Regions from separate parts of the Streptomyces sp. NPDC005574 genome, predicted to be linked through region 2. Evidence: riboswitches for the same ligand, from Rfam matches in the RefSeq annotation. Region 2 holds a riboswitch; each other region holds the start of a gene.

Evidence for each region. Region 2 has a riboswitch for cyclic di-AMP ahead of ABZT03_RS10885 (M23 family metallopeptidase). Riboswitches for the same ligand answer to the same signal wherever they lie in the genome.
Region 1: another riboswitch for cyclic di-AMP. It lies ahead of ABZT03_RS18440 (transglycosylase family protein); the one in region 2 lies ahead of ABZT03_RS10885 (M23 family metallopeptidase).
Region 3: another riboswitch for cyclic di-AMP. It lies ahead of ABZT03_RS04635 (transglycosylase SLT domain-containing protein); the one in region 2 lies ahead of ABZT03_RS10885 (M23 family metallopeptidase).

Annotation. Positions count from the first base shown of each region.
Region 1 is NZ_JBEXCW010000025.1:18,301-24,853, reverse strand. It holds gene ABZT03_RS18455 (nucleoside triphosphate pyrophosphohydrolase) at 1-236, shown strand, start outside; gene ABZT03_RS18450 (cytochrome P450) at 233-1,504, shown strand; gene ABZT03_RS18445 (transglycosylase family protein) at 1,672-2,673, shown strand; cyclic di-AMP (ydaO/yuaA leader) riboswitch at 2,871-3,036, shown strand; gene ABZT03_RS18440 (transglycosylase family protein) at 3,040-3,768, shown strand; gene eno (phosphopyruvate hydratase) at 4,110-5,396, shown strand; gene ABZT03_RS18430 (septum formation initiator family protein) at 5,515-5,991, shown strand; partial or broken gene ABZT03_RS18425 (DUF501 domain-containing protein) at 6,040-6,492, shown strand.
Region 2 is NZ_JBEXCW010000011.1:127,144-133,696, reverse strand. It holds gene ABZT03_RS10900 (GNAT family N-acetyltransferase) at 1-1,015, opposite strand, end outside; gene ABZT03_RS10895 (HPr family phosphocarrier protein) at 1,192-1,473, shown strand; gene ABZT03_RS10890 (GntR family transcriptional regulator) at 1,690-2,385, opposite strand; gene ABZT03_RS10885 (M23 family metallopeptidase) at 2,643-3,407, opposite strand; cyclic di-AMP (ydaO/yuaA leader) riboswitch at 3,421-3,584, opposite strand; gene ABZT03_RS10880 (pitrilysin family protein) at 3,798-5,186, opposite strand; gene ABZT03_RS10875 (pitrilysin family protein) at 5,183-6,535, opposite strand.
Region 3 is NZ_JBEXCW010000004.1:105,407-111,959, reverse strand. It holds gene ABZT03_RS04650 (carbohydrate ABC transporter permease) at 1-666, shown strand, start outside; gene ABZT03_RS04645 (LacI family DNA-binding transcriptional regulator) at 730-1,758, shown strand; gene ABZT03_RS04640 (HAD family hydrolase) at 1,956-2,789, shown strand; gene ABZT03_RS04635 (transglycosylase SLT domain-containing protein) at 2,863-3,345, opposite strand; cyclic di-AMP (ydaO/yuaA leader) riboswitch at 3,348-3,516, opposite strand; gene ABZT03_RS04630 (polyprenyl synthetase family protein) at 4,552-5,562, shown strand; gene ABZT03_RS04625 (DUF2092 domain-containing protein) at 5,856-6,553, shown strand, end outside.

The sequences.
Region 1 (6,553 bases), on a different contig from region 2:
GCCTGGCGCTCGCCGCGAAGCTGGCCTCCCGCGTGCGGACGGCGGGACTTCAGGTGCCGCTGCCGGCGGGTGAGGGCGCCGGGTACGAGCTGCTGGCGCTGGCGGTGCGCGCCGAGGCACAGGGCGTGGACCCGGAGGCGGCGCTGCGGGCGGCGGCCCGGGCCTACCGGGACGCGGTGCGGGTGGCCGAGGGCGTCGACTCCCCGGCGCCGGCGCCGGATACGGTCGGGGAGTGACCGACCAGCCGCCGCCCACGCCCCCCGCGCCCGACCTCTTCACCTGGGAGTTCGCCGCCGACCCCTACCCGGCGTACGCCTGGTTGCGCGAGCACGCCCCCGTGCACCGCACGCGCCTGCCGAGCGGTGTGGAGGCCTGGCTGGTCACCCGGTACGCGGACGCCAAGCAGGCCCTCGCCGACCCGCGGCTCAGCAAGAACCCGGCGCATCACGACGAGCCCGCGCACGCGAAGGGCAAGACGGGCATCCCGGGTGAGCGCAAGGCCGAGCTCATGACCCATCTGCTCAACATCGATCCGCCGGACCACACCAGGCTGCGGCGGCTGGTCTCCAAGGCGTTCACTCCGCGCCGGGTCGCGGAGTTCGCCCCCCGGGTCCAGGAACTCACCGACCGGCTCATCGACGGGTTCGCGGAGCGCGGCTCCGCGGACCTCATCCACGAGTTCGCCTTCCCGCTGCCCATCTACGCGATCTGCGACCTGCTGGGCGTCCCCCGTGAGGACCAGGACGACTTCCGGGACTGGGCGGGCATGATGATCCGGCACGGCGGCGGCCCGCGGGGCGGGGTGGCGCGGTCGGTGAAGAAGATGCGGAGCTATCTGGCCGAGCTGATCCACCGCAAGCGCGCGGCGCTGCCCGCCGAGGCGGGGCCGGGCGAGGACCTCCTCTCCGCTCTCATCCGCGCCTCCGACCACGGCGAGCACCTCAGCGAGAACGAGGCGGCGGCGATGGCGTTCATCCTTCTCTTCGCCGGGTTCGAGACCACCGTCAACCTCATCGGCAACGGCGTGTACGCGCTGCTGAACCATCCGGGGCAGCGCACCCGCCTCCAGGAGTCCCTCGCCGCCGGTGACCGGGGCCTGCTGGAGACGGGTGTGGAGGAACTCCTGCGCTACGACGGTCCGGTGGAGCTGGCGACCTGGCGGTTCGCCACCGGGTCGCTCACCCTCGGCGGGCAGGACATCGCGGCGGGCGACCCCGTCCTCGTGGTCCTCGCGGCCGCGGACCGTGACCCGGAGCGGTTCGCCGATCCGGACGTGCTCGACCTCGGGCGGCGGGACAACCAGCATCTCGGGTACGGCCACGGCATCCACTACTGTCTCGGCGCCCCGCTCGCCCGGCTGGAGGGCCAGAGCGCGATCGGCACGCTCCTCACCCGGCTGCCGGACCTGCAACTGGGTGTGGATCCGGCCGACTTGCGGTGGCGGGGCGGGCTCATCATGCGGGGACTGCGCACGTTGCCGGTGGAGTTCACGCCCCGTGGATGACTGCTCCCACCTGCGTAAAGGTGACATGCCCTCAACTCTGTGATGTTCACGTGATCTACGCGGCATTAACTTGTGACAAGTGATCGTGTGCCTATACGTTCACGGATCAGCGCGGTGCCCCGCTGTGGGTGCCGCGCGGTCACTGTCGTTCTGCGAAAGGTCTCCGCATGCTCTCCGGGAACGGTCGACACCGTCGCCCCCGTCAGGCTCCGGCTCTCCTCGTGGCAGCCGGCGTGACCGGCTCCGCCATCGCGATCCCGCTCCTCGGTGCCACCGGGGCGAGTGCGGCCGCGGGCACCACCTGGGACCAGGTCGCGGAATGCGAGAGCGGCGGCTCCTGGAGTGAGAACGCGGGCAACGGCTACTACGGCGGCCTTCAGGTCTCCCAGGACAACTGGGAGAAGTACGGCGGTCTGGAGTACGCGTCGAGCGCCGACGAGGCGAGCCGCTCCCAGCAGATAGCCGTGGCCGAGAAGATGCTCGACGACCAGGGCATCACCGCCTGGCCGACGTGCGGTCTGCTCGCCGGGCTCAGCAAGGACTCCGGATCGGCCGACATCGACACGGGTCTGGGCACCACGGCGCCCGACTCGTCGGACTCCTCCGGCTCCTCCGGTTTGTCCGACTCGTCGGAAGCGTCTTCGTCTTCCTCCTCCTCGCCCTCGGCGTCGCCCACCCCGTCCGGCACCTCGGCGAGCGCCGAGGCCGGCACGGGCAAGAAGGGCGGCCCGGCCAAGTCCGGTACCGCATCCGGCAGCGGCACCGACAAGAGTGCCGATTCCCGTTCCGGTCAGGCCGACCCGGGCACTTCCGGCAAGTCGTCCCCCGAGGTGTCGAAGCGGGAGGAAGCGGACAACGTCGAGCAGAGCGTGGGCACTTCGAGCCTGGTCGACACCGGGTCCCTCGGTTCGGGCAAGCACCGCGGCGGCAGCGCCGACGAGGGCGCCGCGACCGACGCCGCCCCCTCGGCGGGCCGCCACGTCGCGGGCGACGGCGACGCCACGCCCGTCGACTCGTACACCGTCCGCCTCGGGGACACCCTCGCGTCCATCGCCGACTCCCTTGACCTCGACGGCGGGTGGCGCGCGCTCTACGACGCGAACAAGGGCGCCATCGGTGGCGACCCGAGCAGCATCGCCCCCGGTCAGACCCTGCGAGTCGGGGTCTAACCGGGCGAAAAGCAGCGGGAGTTCGCGCCGCACTTGTGACTGAATGTCCGCTTTGGTGAAAGTGTGGGATGACTCTCAGAAGCCCTGATCGTCTTTGAAATTCGCCGGATCACATGTCTACGGTCGTGACCGCTCGTCAACACGAGCCCCGGCGGCCGCAACGCCGAATCCTGCCAGCGGCCGTACGGGAACAGTCGTCGCGTAAAGCGCCGTAGGCAGGAGCGGGGGACCCAAGGTAAGCGCCGCGCCGGGCAGTTGACGGAACGGCTTGGGGTTAAGCCACGCCTCCCAGGGAGGTGTGGCCGGGCAACTCAACCGGCCCGAACCCGACAGCTCACCTCGCAGGCGTCGGTGAGGGGATCAACCATGCTGTTTTCCGGCAAGGGCAAGCACCGCCGCCCGTCCAAGGCCACCCGCGTCGCCACGCTCGCCGGTGTCACCGGTGTGGCCATCGCCGCCCCGCTGATGGCGGCCGGCAACGCCTCCGCCGCCACCGCCTCCGAGTGGGACACCGTCGCCGCGTGCGAGTCCGGCGGCAACTGGTCCATCAACACCGGCAACGGCTACTACGGCGGCCTGCAGTTCTCCGCCTCCACCTGGGCCGCGTACGGCGGCACGCAGTACGCCTCCACCGCCAACCAGGCATCCAAGGCGCAGCAGATCGCCGTCGCCGAGAAGGTCCTCGCCTCCCAGGGCAAGGGCGCCTGGCCGGTCTGCGGCAAGGGCCTGTCGAGCGCCGGCTACAGCGGTTCCACCGGCACCTCGTCGAACAGCTCCACCTCGTCGAACAGCTCCAGCGGCTCGAACAGCTCCAGTGGTTCCAGCGGCTCCTCGACCACCACCCGCTCGACCACCGAGCAGCCGGCCTCCCGTTCCGCGGAGCGCCCGGCCGCCAAGAAGACCGTCAGCACCCCGACCGGCAAGAAGGTCAAGAAGGGTGACGGCGAGTACAAGGTCGTCAAGGGCGACACGCTCAGCTCGATCGCCGAGAAGCACAAGGTCAAGGGCGGCTGGCAGAAGCTGTTCCAGCTGAACAAGGACATCGTCGACGACGCCGACTTCATCTACCCGGGCCAGCAGCTCCACCTGAAGTGACACCCGGCCCGTAGTCGAACCACAGCGCCCTCACATCCGGGTCCTTCAGGCTGAGGCTCCCGTGAGGGTCACCCCCCGTCCCCACGGGCTCCCCGCTCCGGTGCGTCTTCCCCCGTACGCACCGGGGCGGGGCTTTGTGCTGTCCGGCACCCCGCTTTCGGGCCCCGCACAGCTCCCCTCTTTGTTCCGTTCGGAAACAATTTACTCTCGGTTCTGTCCACGACGTGGCCGGAAGGCCGACCGATCCCCCCGGGGCGGTTAGGCTCGTCACGCAGAGCCCCGGCGGCGCTGCACCAGCCGGGCCCCGGTCCGGCCGTACCCGCGTCACATTGAAGAAGGAGATGCTCGTGCCGTCCATCGACGTCGTCGTAGCCCGGGAAATCCTGGACTCCCGAGGCAACCCCACGGTCGAGGTCGAGGTCGGCCTCGACGACGGCAGCACGGGTCGTGCCGCCGTTCCGTCCGGCGCATCCACCGGTGCCTTCGAGGCCATCGAGCTGCGCGACGGTGACCCCAACCGCTACCACGGCAAGGGTGTCGAGAAGGCCGTCCTCGCCGTCATCGAGCAGATCGGCCCGGAGCTCGTCGGCTACGACGCCACCGAGCAGCGCCTGATCGACCAGGCCATGTTCGACCTGGACGCCACCGACAACAAGGGCTCGCTCGGCGCCAACGCCATCCTCGGCGTCTCCCTCGCCGTCGCGCACGCCGCCTCCGAGGCCAGCGACCTGCCGCTGTTCCGCTACCTGGGCGGCCCGAACGCGCACCTGCTGCCCGTCCCGATGATGAACATCCTGAACGGCGGCTCGCACGCCGACTCCAACGTGGACATCCAGGAGTTCATGATCGCCCCGATCGGCGCGGAGTCCTTCTCCGAGGCGCTGCGCTGGGGCGCCGAGGTCTACCACACCCTCAAGAAGGTGCTGAAGACCAAGGGCCTGTCCACCGGCCTCGGCGACGAGGGCGGCTTCGCCCCGAACCTGGAGTCCAACCGCGCCGCGCTCGACCTCATCATCGAGGCCGTCAAGCAGGCCGGCTACATCCCCGGCGAGCAGATCGCGCTCGCCCTCGACGTCGCCGCGTCCGAGTTCTACAAGGACGGCAAGTACGAGTTCGAGGGCAAGTCCCGCTCCGCCGCCGAGATGACCGAGTACTACGAGGAGCTCGTCTCCGCGTACCCGCTCGTCTCCATCGAGGACCCGCTGTACGAGGACGACTGGGCCGGCTGGAACGTCATCACCCAGAAGCTGGGCGACAAGGTCCAGATCGTGGGCGACGACCTCTTCGTCACCAACCCCGAGCGCCTCGCCCGCGGCATCGAGGAGGGCTCCGCGAACGCCCTGCTCGTCAAGGTCAACCAGATCGGCTCGCTGACCGAGACCCTGGACGCCGTCGAGATGGCCCAGCGCAACGGCTTCAAGTGCATGATGTCGCACCGCTCCGGCGAGACCGAGGACGTCACCATCGCCGACCTCGCTGTCGCCGTGAACTGCGGCCAGATCAAGACCGGCGCCCCGGCCCGCTCGGACCGCGTCGCCAAGTACAACCAGCTCCTGCGCATCGAGGAGATCCTCGACGACGCCGCCGTGTACGCCGGCCGCAGCGCCTTCCCGCGCTTCCGCGGCTGACCCACCTCGGCAGGGCTCAGCCAGTCGCACGTACGTCCCCGTACCCGGTCCCGTACCGTGTCCGGGGACGTACGCGCGTATGACGGGCCGACAGGTGCGAAGGGGAGGCGGATCGCCAGTGGCCGTGAAGGACCGGGACCGTTTCTCCACCACGACCAGGATCCGGCTGCTCGGCGAGCAGACGGCGGCCCGGGTCTACCGCTCCCAGACCAAGCGCCAGGCGCGCCGCTCCCGGCTGACCAGCCGCGCGGCCCTGCTCGCCCTGGTCCTGTGCACGCTGATCGTGGCCCTCGCCTACCCGATGCGGCAGTACGTCTCCCAGCGCGCCGACATGGCGGACATGGTGCGCCAGAAGGAGCGGGCCAGGCAGCGCGTCGAGCAGCTGCGCGACCTCAAGGCGCGCTGGCAGGACGACGCGTACGCCGAGCAGCAGATCCGGCAGCGGCTGCACTACGTGATGCCGGGGGAGACCGGCTACGTCGTCATCGACCCCGGCGCGGCCAGGCAGTCGCGCGCCGAGCAGGGCGCGGCCGACCGCCCCTGGTACTCGAACGTCTGGGACGGCGTCGACAAGTCCGACGCCTCCGACCGGTGACCTCACCTGGTGAACGACCCAGGTGAACCGACTTACAGAGAGACAGGCATGGAAACGCCCCCGCCGACCACCCCGCGCACCGAGCCCACCGACGCGGACGTCGATGCCTTCAAGCAGCAGCTCGGGCGTCCGCCGCGCGGGCTGCGCGCCATCGCCCACCGGTGCCCCTGCGGGCAGCCGGACGTCGTGGAGACGGCCCCGCGGCTGCCCGACGGCACGCCCTTCCCGACGACGTACTACCTGACGTGCCCGAGGGCCGCCTCAGCGATCGGCACCCTCGAGGCGAACGGCGTCATGAAGGAGATGACCGAGCGGCTCGGCACCGACCCGGAGCTCGCCGCCGCCTACCGCGCCGCGCACGAGGACTACCTCGCCCGCCGGGACGCCATCGAGGTGCTGGAGGGGTTCCCGAGCGCGGGCGGCATGCCCGACCGGGTGAAGTGCCTGCACGTGCTGGTGGGCCACTCCCTGGCCGCGGGGCCGGGCGTCAACCCGCTGGGCGACGAGGCGCTCGCGATGCTGCCGGAGTGGTGGCGCAAGGGCCCGTGCGTGCAGCCGCTGC
Region 2 (6,553 bases):
AGGCGTTGGGCCCGATGATCCTCATCCCGTACGCGCGCGCGTGCCGCACGAGTTCGCGCTGGCGCTCCCGTCCCTCGGGGCCGCTCTCGGCGTATCCGGAGGAGAGGACGACGAGACCCTGCACCCCGTGCGCGCCGCACTCGGCGACGGCCTCGGGCACCTGCTCGGCGGGCACCGCGACGACCGCGACGTCGACGCGCCCGTCCACGTCACGCACCGAGCGGTGGGCGGGGATGCCGTCGAGTTCCTTCTGCTCCTCGGGGAACGCCTTGTTCACGGCGTAGAGACTGCCGGTGAAACCGGCGTCCTTGAGATTGTCGAGGACACTGCGGCCGACGCCCCCGGGGGCACGGCCGGTTCCGATGACGGCGACCGAACCGGGGGCCAGCAGCCGCCCTACCGAGTGCGCCTCGGCGCGCTGTTCCCGCGCGCGCTGCACGGCCAGTGAGCGGTCGGTGGGTTCGAGGTCGAACTCCAGGTGGACGACGCCGTCCTCGAAGCTGCGTTTCTGGGTGTAGCCGGCGTCCGTGAACACCTTGATCATCTTGGTGTTGGCGGGCAGCACCTCGGCGGTGAAGCGGCGGATGCCGCGCTCGCGCGCGACGGCCGCGATGTGTTCGAGGAGCGTGGAGGCGACACCGCGCCCCTGGTGGGCGTCCTGCACCAGGAAGGCGACCTCTGCCTCGTCGGCGGGCACCGAGGCTGCCATGCCGTCGGGGCCGATGCGGTCGTAGCGTACGGTGGCGATGAACTCGCCGCCGATGGTGGCCGCGAGTCCCACCCGGTCCACGAAGTCGTGGTGCGTGAAGCGGTGGACGTCCTTGGCGGACAGGCGAGGGTAGGGCGCGAAGAAGCGGTAGTACTTCGACTCGTCCGACACCTGCTCGTAGAAGCTGACCAGGCGCTCGGCGTCGTCGACGGTGATGGGCCGGATGCGCGCGGTACCCCCGTCGCGCAGCACCACGTCGGCCTCCCAGTGAGCGGGGTACTCGTGCCGGTCCGGCGAGGTCTGCATGGGCCCCAGAGTACGGCTCGCGTACGACAACGGCGCGAGGCAGTCTGTGCAGGACGGACGTCGGACCGAGGCCGCGGTCCGAGGTCACCGGGGGGCGGGACGACACCCTCCCCGGGCATGCTTCACCATATGGGAAACTGGTCTAGACAACCCTGAGCACTGAAGGGCAGCATCACATGGCTGAGCGCCGCGTCAACGTCGGCTGGGCGGAGGGCCTCCACGCCCGCCCCGCCTCCATCTTCGTCCGGGCCACCACGGCCACAGGTGTCCCCGTGACGATCGCCAAGGCCGACGGCAACCCCGTCAACGCGGCCTCCATGCTGGCTGTCCTGGGCCTGGGCGCCCAGGGTGGCGAGGAGATCGTCCTCGCCTCCGACGCGGAGGGCGCGGACGCCGCGCTCGACCGCCTCGCGAAGCTGGTGGCCGAGGGCCTCGAGGAGCTCCCCGAGACCGTCTGAGCACCTTCGCCCCACAGCACGCAGCCGCGTCGGCCTTTCCGGTCGGCGCGGCTGCGTCGTTTTTCCGGTACCGGAGGATGCTTTTACCGCGCGCACGGTTCACGTCTCCGTCACGGACATGCAAATGCCGCAGGCGCGGAATTCACCGGCACACACGGAAAAGGGCAGCAGAAATACCGGCCGCCGAATTGCACTTCTTTGTATACGGTGCCCGTGTTAATGCCGCAGACCCGACATGTTTACGGGAGGTTGCGAGTTCCTCACACGGTCGGAGCGGTCGCCGCCCGCGCCGAAACGCAGCCGGTGCGCGGTCGTCGCGCGCTCCGTGTGCAGTGCCGTGACCGCTCGCGCCCGCTCGCTGTCGCCGCGCGCCACGGCGTCCACGATCGCGCCGTGCTCCGCCCAGGAGTCCGCCGGGTCGGCGGGCGCGTCCACCACGAACATCCAGGCGATCTTGTGGCGCAGCTGGGTCAGCATCGACGTCAGCGCCGGGCTGCCGGACGCCTGGGCGAGCGTCTCGTGGAACCAGCCTCCCAGGGAGCGCAGGTCCTCGCTGTTGCCCCGCCGGGCCCGCTCCTGGCCCAGCCTGACCAGGCCGCGCAGCACCTTGAGGTGGGCCTCGGTACGCCGCTGCGCGGCGCGTGAGGCGCCCAGCGGCTCCAGGAGCATGCGCATCTCCAGGAGGTCGGCGCCCTCCTGCTCGGTGGGTTCCGCGACGCACGCGCCCGCGTGCCGCCGGGTCACCACGAACCCCTCGGCCTCCAGGGTGCGCAGGGCTTCGCGGACGGGGACGCGGGAGACGCCGTAGCGGCGGGCGAGCAGTTCCTCGGTGAGGCGGCTGCCACGCTCGTAGACACCGGCGACGATGTCGTCCCGGATCGCCGTGCACACCGAGTGCGCCGGAATACGCATGACCGACCTCCGCCTTAATCCCCGTGAAACGTCGATGATTGACGCTTGTCCAGTGACTCTATTGCAATGAGCGGGAATTTCCGACGGCGGGCCGGAATCCATGGATATTTTTTGGACAGAGGGGGGTCGGAAACGCCGAAAGCCCCGGCTGGAGAGCCGGGGCTTCGGGAAGTACCGCCGTCCGCCGTGGGACGGTCAGCGCTCGCGGGGGCCGCTACGCGCCGCTGACGGCGGTACGGCCTGCGTGGCGGCCGGTGTCAGACGCTCACGCCGTGCGACCGGAGGTAGGCGACCGGGTCCATGTCCGAGCCGTACTCCGCGGTCGTGCGGGCCTCGAAGTGCAGGTGCGGGCCGGTGGCGTTGCCGGTCGCGCCGGACAGGCCGATCTGCTGGCCGGGAGTGACCGTCTGGCCCACCGAGACGCCGATGGACGACAGGTGGCCGTACTGCGTGTACGTACCGTCAATCATCTTGATCACGACGTTGTTGCCGTAGGAACCGCCCCAGCCGGCCTCGACGACCGTGCCCGAGCCGACCGCGTGCACGGACGTGCCGCTCGCCGCGTGGAAGTCGATGCCGGTGTGGCTGCCGGAGGCCCACAGGCCGCTGCTGGCCTGGTAGCCGGTGGAGACGTAGGAGCCGGTGACGGGCAGCACGAAAGTGTTGAGACGCTTGCGCTCCGCCTCGCGCGCGGCACGCTGCTTGGCCTCGTGGGCCCTCTCGGCGGCTGCCGCGGCCTCCTTGCGCGCGGCGGCCTCGGCGGCCTCCCTGCGCGCGGTGTCCTCGGCGGCCTGCTGCTGGGCGACCGCCTGGGCGTCGATCTTCTGGGCGAGCGTGTCACCGATGGTGATGACCGGGGTGAGTCCGGTCTGCTCGACGGAGGGCTCCGCGGCGAGCGCGGGAGCGGCCAGGGTGCCGACGACACCGGTGGTGGCGAGCGCGGCGACGCCCGCCGCGCGAACGGTGGTGCGGTGCATCCGGCTGGGACGACGGTGCTTCCCGGCGGCGCGGGTGAACGCCATGAAGTGGTGGGTCCTTTCCTTCCTTCTCGCCTACCGGGTTAGCTGACGGGTTCGGAGCAGGAAGGTCTCCTACGGACCCCCTCGCTTGCGCGCGGGCGTCCGATTCACCCCAGGGACACATGGTGGGTCCCCGGCTCCCCTGGCTCGCGCCGTACGGGGACTCGGCGATGACTGCCCGGTGCCGCGGATGCGGCGCGGTGCCTGACGGACAGCCGGCATGACGCTAGACGCGGCTGCTTTCAATCCTCAAACGGATCACGCTTTTTGTAGCGCACGCCACAGGCCAGACAGGAGTGCACTCCCTCAATTCGGACATACGGCGGCCCTGACGACTCCTCAGTCACCAGGGCCCCGTAGGCGTGTCCGGCCGTCGGCCGGCCGGCCGGTCCGCTACTCGGCGGAGACGACGGTGACTTCGCCGATGCCGAGAGCCTCCACGGGCTCCTTGATCTGGGCCGCGTCACCGACGAGGACCGTGACCAGACGGTCCACCGGGAAGGCGCTCACGACCGCCGCCGTGGCCTCCACCGTGCCGGTCGCGGCGAGCTGCTGATACAGCGTCGCCTGGTAGTCGTCGGGCAGGTGCTGCTCGACCTGGTCGGCCAGCGTGCCCGCGACGGCCGCCGCGGTCTCGTACTTCAACGGCGCCACGCCGACCAGGTTCTGTACGGCGACATCGCGCTCGGCGTCGGTGAGCCCGCCCTCGGCGAGCGTGCGGAGCACGGTCCACAGGTCCTGGAGAGCGGGACCGGTGTTGGGCGTGTCGACGGAGCCGCTGATCGCGAGCATCGCGGCACCGGTGCCGTCCGGGGCGGAGCGCAGCACCTGGCCGAACGCCCGCACGCCGTAGGTGTAGCCCTTCTCCTCGCGCAGGACGCGGTCCAGGCGGGAGGTGAGGGTGCCGCCGAGGCAGTAGGTGCCCAGCACGCGCGCGGGCCACACCCGGTCGTGCCGGTCGGGACCCACGCGGCCGATGAGCAGCTGCGTCTGGACGGCACCGGGACGGTCCACGATGACGACCCGGCCCGCGTCGTCGGCGGTCACGGGCGGCACCGGCCGGGGCTCGGCCTGCGAGCCGGTCCAGGCGCCCAACGTGTCGCCCAGCAGCGCGTCGAGGTCGATGCCGGTGAGGTCACCGACGACCACGGCGGTCGCGGTGGCGGGGCGGACGTGCTTCTCGTAGAAGGCGCGTACGGCCGCGGAGTCGATCGCGGTGACCGTCTCCTCGGTGCCCTGGCGCGGGCGCGACATGCGCGCGGTGGCCGGGAACAGCTCCTTGGAGAGCTCCTTGGCGGCCCGACGGGAGGGGTTGGCCAGCTCGTGCGGGATCTCGTCGAGCCGGTTGCGGACGAGGCGTTCGACCTCGCTGTCCGCGAACGCCGGGGCCCGCAGGGCGTCGGCGAGCAGGTCGAGTGCCTTGGGCAGGCGGGAGACCGGCACTTCGAGGCTCAGGCGGACACCGGGGTGGTCGGCGTGCGCGTCGAGAGTGGCGCCGCAGCGCTCCAGCTCGGCGGCGAACTCCTCGGCGGAGAGCTTGTCGGTGCCCTCCGAGAAGGCGCGGGCCATGATCGTGGCGACGCCGTCGAGACCGGCCGGTTCGGCGTCCAGAGGCGCGTCCAGGAGCACCTCGACGGCGACGACCTGCTGGCCGGGGCGGTGGCAGCGCAGGACCGTCAGGCCGTTGTCGAGCGTCGCGCGCTCGGGGGCCGGGAACGCCCACGGCCGCGCCTCGCCGGCCTGCGGCTGGGGGTGGAAGTCCATCGTGGCGAGCTCGGTCACTTGGCCGCCTCCTCGTTCTCGTCCTCGTCAGCCTGGTTATCGGTGCCCTCGGTGGGCTCGTAGACCAGCACGGCCCGGTTGTCGGGGCGCAGCCGGGCCTTGGCGACCTCCTGGACCTCCTCGGCCGTCACCTCCAGCACGCGCTGCACGGCGGTCAGGGCGAGCTGCGGGTCGCCGAACAGGACGGCGTAGCGGCACAGTTCGTCGGCGCGGCCGGCGACCGTGCCGAGCCGGTCCAGCCACTCGCGCTCCAACTGGGCCTGGGCGCGCTCCATCTCCTCGGGCGTGGGCCCCTCCTCGGCGAACCGGGCGAGCTCCTCGTCGATGGCGGCCTCGATGACCGGCACCTCGACGTCACCGGAGGTCTTCACGTCCAGCCAGCCCAGGGAGGGCGCACCCGCCAGCCGCAACAGACCGAAGCCGGCCGCCACAGCCGTACGGTCGCGCCGTACGAGCCGGTTGTAGAGGCGGGAGGACTCGCCGCCGCCGAGGACGGTCAGCGCCAGGTCGGCCGCGTCGCACGCGCGCGTGCCGTCGTTCGGCAGCCGGTAGGCGGCCATCAGGGCGCGCGCCGGGACCTCCTCCTCGACGACCTCGCGCAGCTGCTCGCCGAGGGTCTCGGGCAGCGTGCCGTCGCGCGGGGCGGGCTTCCCGTCGTGGGAGGCGATGGAACCGAAGTACTTCTCGACCCAGGCGAGTGTCTGCTCCGGGTCGATGTCGCCGACCACCGACAGGACCGCGTTGTTGGGCGCGTAGTAGGTACGGAAGAACGCGCGCGCGTCCTCCAGCGTCGCCGCGTCCAGGTCGGCCATGGAGCCGATCGGCGTGTGGTGGTAGGGGTGGCCCTCCGGGTAGGCGAGGGCGGTCAGCTTCTCGAACGCGGTGCCGTAGGGGACGTTGTCGTAGCGCTGGCGGCGCTCGTTCTTCACGACGTCCCGCTGGTTCTCCATGGACTCGTCGTCCAGGGCCGCGAGGAGGGAGCCCATGCGGTCGGCCTCCAGCCAGAGGGCGAGCTCCAGCTGGTGGGTCGGCATGGTCTCGAAGTAGTTGGTGCGCTCGAAGCTGGTGGTGCCGTTGAGTGAGCCGCCCGCGCCCTGGACGAGCTCGAAGTGGCCGTTGCCCTTGACCTGGCCGGAGCCCTGGAACATCAGGTGCTCGAAAAGGTGAGCCAGGCCGGTACGGCCCTTGACCTCGTGGCGCGAGCCGACGTCGTACCAGAGGCACACCGCCGCGACCGGGGTCAGGTGGTCCTCGGAGAGCACCACGCGCAGGCCGTTGGCCAGGCGGTGCTCTGTCGCTGTCAGGCCGCCGGAGCCTGCCTGCGCTGTGGCCGTGTGACCCATGGGCATGTCGTCCCTTCGATCGCG
Region 3 (6,553 bases), on a different contig from region 2:
CTGACCGCCTACCGGGACGGCATCTACTGGCAGTGGATGGCCAACTCCGCCTTCTACGCGGGCTTCGGCGCCGCGCTGTCCACCGCGGTCTCCGCCGCCGGCGGCTACGCGCTCGGCCGGTTCGTCTTCCGCGGACGGGAGGCCGTCTTCAAGATGATCCTGGCCGGTGTGCTGGTGCCGGGCATCGTGCTGGCCGTACCGCAGTACCTGCTGCTGGCGAAGACGGGCCTGGCCGACTCGTACTGGTCGATGCTGCTGCCGTCCATCCTCTCCCCGTACGGCGTCTACCTGGTCCGCATCTACGCGGCCGCCTCGGTGCCCGCCGAACTCATGGAGGCCGCCCGCATGGACGGCGCGAGCGAGTGGCGGATCTTCTCGCGGATCGCGGTGCCGATGATGATGCCGGGCCTCATCACGGTGTTCCTGTTCCAGTTCGTCGGCATCTGGAACAACTTCCTGCTGCCGTACGTGATGCTCGCCGACGACACCAAGTTCCCGCTCACCCTCGGCCTCTACACCCTGCTGGCCCAGGGCGCCTCGCAGCCCGCCCTCTACACCCTGGTCATCACCGGCTGTCTGCTCGCGATCCTCCCGCTGATCGCCCTGTTCCTGGTGATCCAGCGTTTCTGGTCACTGGACCTGCTGAGCGGCTCCGTCAAGGCCTGACCGGCGCCCGGCCGCCCTCCCGCACCACCTTCCGACTCGCCCGCCCGCCCCATGACGAGGACCATGACCACCAGCGCGAACGGACGCCGCAGGCCGCCCACCATCCACGACGTGGCACGGGAGGCGGGCGTGTCACGGGGCACCGTCTCCCGCTTCCTGAACGGCGGCCACTACGTCTCGCCCGCCGCGGGCCGGGCCGTGGAGGCCGCGATCAGGAAGACGGGGTACGTCGTCAACCGGCACGCCCGCAGCCTGAGCACCGGGCGCTCCGACTCGGTCGCCTTCCTCCTCACCGAGCCGCAGGAGAAGTTCTTCGAGGACCCCAACTTCAACGTGCTGCTGCGCGGCTGCACCGAACACCTCGCACGGCACGACGTCCCGCTGCTGCTGATGCTGGCCTCCTCCCGCGACGACCGCCGCCGGCTCACCCGCTACATCACCTCCGGCCATGTCGACGGCGTCCTGCTGGTGTCCAGCCACAGCGGTGACCCGGTCGCCGCCGAACTGCGCGCCGCCGGCATCCCGTTGGTGGCCTGCGGCAAACCGCTCGGCCTCGGCTCCAAGGTCAGCTACGTGGCCGCCGACGACCGCGACGGCGCCCGGGAGATGGTCCGCCACCTCCTCGCCACCGGCCGCCGCCGGGTCGCCATGATCACCGGCCCGCTCGACACCCCGGGCGGCACCGACCGGCTGGCCGGCTACCGCGAGGTGCTCGCGGAGGCGGGCCTGCCCTACGACGAGGCACTGGTCGTCGAGGGTGACTACCGGCGCGCCGGCGGCGAGCGGGCGGCCCGGCTGCTGCTGAAGCGGGCCCCCGACCTGGACGCGGTGTTCGTCGCCTCCGACCTCATGGCCCAGGGAGTCGTCAACACCCTTCAGCAGGAGGGCTGTTCGGTGCCCGATGACATCGCTGTCGGAGGCTTCGACGACTCCCCGGCGGCCACCGCCATCACCCCCGCCCTCACCACCATGCGCCAGCCCTTCGACCGGATCAGCGCGGAGATGGTCCGGATGCTCCTCGCGCAGATCGCCGGCGAGGACACGGCGGGCGTGATCCTGCCGACGGAACTGGTGGTCCGGGAGTCCGCGTAGGCCGGGTCCGGCCGTCCCCGGCGGGCGTCCGGAGCCGGAAACCGCCCGCGGGCCGGAACCGCCGAACTGCTCAACTCCCGGCACCCGGCGAGCAGTAACGGACAGCAGGCAACCGGAACTTGGGTCAACGGATGTGAAAGAAGGAGCCGTCCGGTTCGCGTCGAGTCGCCGGGGCGTTCCATCCGTATTCTCTGATCATGGCCGCTCCCACCGCATATTCACTCATCGCCACCGACCTGGACGGAACCCTGCTCCGCGGCGACGACACCCTCTCCGAACGGTCGCTCGCCGCGCTCGCCCGCGCGGCGTCGGCCGGCGCCCGGCATCTGGTGGTGACGGGCCGCCCGGCGCCCAGGGTGCGGCCCCTGCTCGACGACCTCGGCAGCACGGGGCTCGCGGTGTGCGGACAGGGCGCGCAGGTGTACGACGCGGGCGCGGACCGCCTGCTGTGGTCCGTCACCCTGGACCGGGAGCTGGCCGAGACCGCCCTCGGCAAGATCGAGGCCGAGGTCGGGCTGGTGTACGCGGCGGTCGACCAGGACGGCGTCGACGGCCTCACGCTCATCGAGCCCGGCTACCTGATGCCGCACCCGACCCTCCCGGCGCTCCGGGTCGAGCGGCGCGACGACCTGTGGTGCGAGCCCATCAGCAAGGTGCTGCTGCGCCACCCCTACCTGAGCGACGACGAGTTGGCGGCGACGGCGCGATCGGTGGCCGGTTCCCTGGCCACGGTCACCATGTCCGGGCCCGGCACCGTCGAACTCCAGCCATGCGGCATCACCAAGGCCACCGGTCTCGCGCTGGCCGCGGAGTATCTGGGCCTCGGCCCGGACCGGACGATCGCCTTCGGTGACATGCCCAACGACATCCCCATGTTCGACTGGGCGGCCCGCGGGGTGGCGATGGCCAACGCGCACCCCGAACTGCGGTCGGTGGCCGACGAGGTCACCACGTCGAACGAGGACGACGGCGTGGCCGTCGTCCTCGAACGTCTCTTCCCCGGGCCCCGGAGGGCCTGGCGGCCGGTCTGATCCGCCGATCGGACCGGGGGCCGGTGGGCACCGGCGTCCCAACGCCGGTGCCCCTGACCCTCACAGGCAGTGCTCAGTACGCCGAGAAGACGTTGTCGATCGAGCCGTACCGCGCGGCCGCGTAGTTGCAGGCGGCGGTGATGTTCGCGACCGGGTCGTAGGAGTCCCACGAGGTGCCGGCGACGTGGTAGGCCCGGAACGTCGGGTCGATGACCTGGAGCAGACCCTTGGAGGGGATGCCCGCGGCCGCGTTGGAGTCCCACAGGTTGATGGCGTTGGGGTTGCCGGAGGACTCGCGGATGACGTTGCGGTAGATGCCGTTGTACGAACCCGGAATGCCGTGCTGGGCCATGACGGTCAGCGAGGCGCGGATCCAGCCGTCCAGGTTGTTGGCGTACCCCAGCGAGGAGGCGGTGGTCACCGTCGGGGTCGCCGCGGAGGCGGTGCTCGCTCCGATGACGGGGAGCGCCAGTACGGCGGCTCCGGTGCCGATGACGGCGAGCTTGCGGGCGAGGCGGGCGGTTCTGGTACGTCGGTGCTGAGCGGCAGCGGGCATGACTGTGTCCTCTCCGGCGCCTGCGAGGTGAGCTGTCGGGTTCGGGCGGGAGTTGCCCGGCCACGCCCTGACGGACGTGACTTCACCCCCAGCCGTACCGGTTTGTCCTGGAACATCCGGTGCGGCGACTTACCTGGGTCCCCCGCTCCTGCCGTGCGGTGTCTGTGTCGATGAGTGTCGGTTCGGGCGGCGGCAGGATTAGGCGTCCACCCGACAGGCCGGGAACGTATGCGAGAGCACATGTCCGGAACAAGGGCCGGAATCGCCATTCGAGCGGTTGACCTTGATCTGAGGCGTATGGGGTACTTGATCCTTTGCGGATGCCAACCCTCAACTCGCTTTGCGGCAAAGGCGGAAAGGGTGACGGGAGGGCTGGGGGTGATCCCGGGCGCGCGTGACCCAACTCACGGGCGTGAACAAGCGGCGCAATTCGGGCAATAGGGCCAACTCGTGGCCAATTGGCCGCCGGTGAAATCCACTTCCGTGCGTGAGGGGGAGGCGGGGGAGGGATGTTTTTTCGGGCGGGTGCGGAGGTGGGCGGAGGGGTGCGTGCGTCGGTGGGTGCTGTCGGCGCGTGTGCGGCAGGCGGGTTCGGGGCGTGAGCCCGGCGGGCGGGCGGGGTGGACGGCGGGCGCGGTGCGCGGGTCCGGCGCGCTGGGTCGGCCGTGGGGGCGGCGGGTCGTCGGGCGGGACCGTTGGCTCGGCGGGGTCGTCGGGCCGGCGGGCGGGACCGGCCCGCGAGGGCACGGCATTGAAGGGGCCCCGGTGTGGACCCCCGCGCGGGCCGCCACCCCACCGACCCGCCGCGTGCGACCCCGTACGCCCGGGTGGGCGACAGAGGGCGGGCGAGGACGGTCGCGCCGGCCCCGCGAGGGGGACACGCGGGGCCTCGTCGGTCGCCCGGTGCGGAGGGGCGTGGGGATACTGCAGGGCGAGGAGGTGCAGGGTGTTTCCGGCCGCGCGGGCCGGCGGCCCGGTGGCCGCCGCGATTGGTGACAGATGCGGCTACTTACAGCTAACCCGACAGATATCAGTCCTTATGGAGTGATCAAAAACATTCCGGTCGTGATCCGATACCGCCTGGCCTGGAACCGTGGGCGCTATCGGTGATCGAAAGGTGACCGGATACGCTGACTTGAGTGAGCGCAGCGACCTATCGACAAACCGTGTGATCGCCAGTGGACACCAGCAGACAGGAGACCCCTCGTGACCGTCGTCGGGCCGTTCGGGCTGAGCGTGCGGGACCAGGCTCTGGAAGCCGATGTCCAGGCCGGGATGGCGGCCGTCGAGGAGGGTCTGCTCGAAGCCACCAAGAGTGAGGTCCCCTTCATCACGGAGGCCGCGCAGCACCTCGTGCGCGCCGGCGGCAAACGTTTCCGGCCACTGCTCGTGATGCTCGCCGCGCAGTTCGGTGACCGCCACGCGCCGGGGATCGTGCCGTCCGCGGTGGTGGTGGAGCTGACCCACCTGGCGACGCTGTACCACGACGACGTCATGGACGAGGCCGACGTGCGGCGCGGGGTGCCCAGCGCGAACGCCCGCTGGGGCAACTCGGTCGCCGTCCTCACCGGGGACTTCCTGTTCGCCCGGGCCTCGCACATCCTGGCCGACCTCGGGCCGGAGGCGGTCCGGGTCCAGGCGGAGGCGTTCGAGCGCCTGGTGACCGGCCAGATCCTGGAGACGGCCGGTCCGACGGACGGGCGCGACCCGGTCGAGCACTACCTCGACGTCCTCGGCGGCAAGACGGGCTCACTGGTGGCCGTGTCCTGCCGTTTCGGCGCCATGATGTCGGGCGCCGACGAGACGGTCGTCGACGTGCTCACGCAGTACGGCGAGCGGCTCGGGGTCGCCTTCCAGCTGGCGGACGACGTGCTGGACATCGCCTCCGACTCCCACGAGTCGGGCAAGACCCCGGGCACGGACCTGCGCGAGGGCATCCCGACCCTGCCGGTGCTGCGGCTGCGCGAGCGGGCGGCCCGGCTGGGCCTCGCCGAGGACCTCGCCCTGTGCGAGCTCCTCGACTCCGACCTGACCGACGACGGGCGGCACGCCGAGGCACTGGCCGGGCTCCGCGCCCATCCCGCGCTGGAGCAGGCCCGCCGGGACACCGTGCGCTACGCCGAGGAGGCCCGCGCGGTCCTGGCCCCGCTGCGCGAGTGCGACGCGAAGGCGGCGCTGCTCGAACTGTGCGACGCGGTGGTCCACCGGGCGGGCTAGTTCCGGTCACGGCACTCGCGCCGGCGCCCCCTCCGACGGCAGTCGCTTCAGGGCGGTGTCTCGTCCGAACCCCTACGGGTCGGGGGAGGCGCCGCCCTCTCGCGTCATACCCCAGGCGTACGCGGAGTTGAGTCCGGGGGTTGACGCATCACCGCGCCCGATTTGGTCAGATGGACACCACGGACATCACCACTCCTCACCGATTCGGGTGAGAATGGCGGCTCGGGGTGGGACGAGTGCGAGGACGAGAAGAACAACGGGCAGCCGCCGCCGACGACGGAGGTAAGGCACACATGGCACCGTACGAATCCGAGGACAGCGCGAACGCCGGAGAGGCCGACGACCTGCGCGCGGGTCGCCGCAAGGCCGCCCGGTACATCGTCCCGGTCACCGTGATCGGGGTGGCGGCGGCGACCATCGGGCTCGTGCCCGCACTCGCCGATTCCGGCGACCCCAGCCTGCCGAAGATCAGCGCACAGCAACTCATCGAGAAGATCGCCGCGTCGGACGTGCAGCAGCTGTCCGGCACGGTGAAGATCACCACCGACCTGGGACTGCCCGACCTCGGCGGCCTGGAGAGCGGACTGCTCTCCGGCGCCACGCGGCAGGGCGACGGCGGTTCGGCCGCCGACCCGTCGGCGAAGCTCACGGAACTCGCCGCGGGCACGCACACCCTGCGCGTCGCGGCCGACGGCCCCGACCGGCAGAAGCTGTCCCTCCTGGAGAACGCCGCCGAGTACAGCCTGATCCACGACGGCAAGGACGTCTGGGGCTACGACAGCAAGTCCGGCGAGGTCTACCACGCCACCGCACCCGACAGCGCCGGCGCGCGGCAGAAGCAGGAGGTCCCCGCCACGCCCAAGGACCTCACCGACGAGGCCCTCAAGTCGGTCGACGACACCACCTCGGTCGCCGTCGACGGCACCGCGCAGGTCGCCGGCCGGGACGCCTACCGCCTGGTGATCAAGCCGAGGCAGTCCGGCTCGACCGT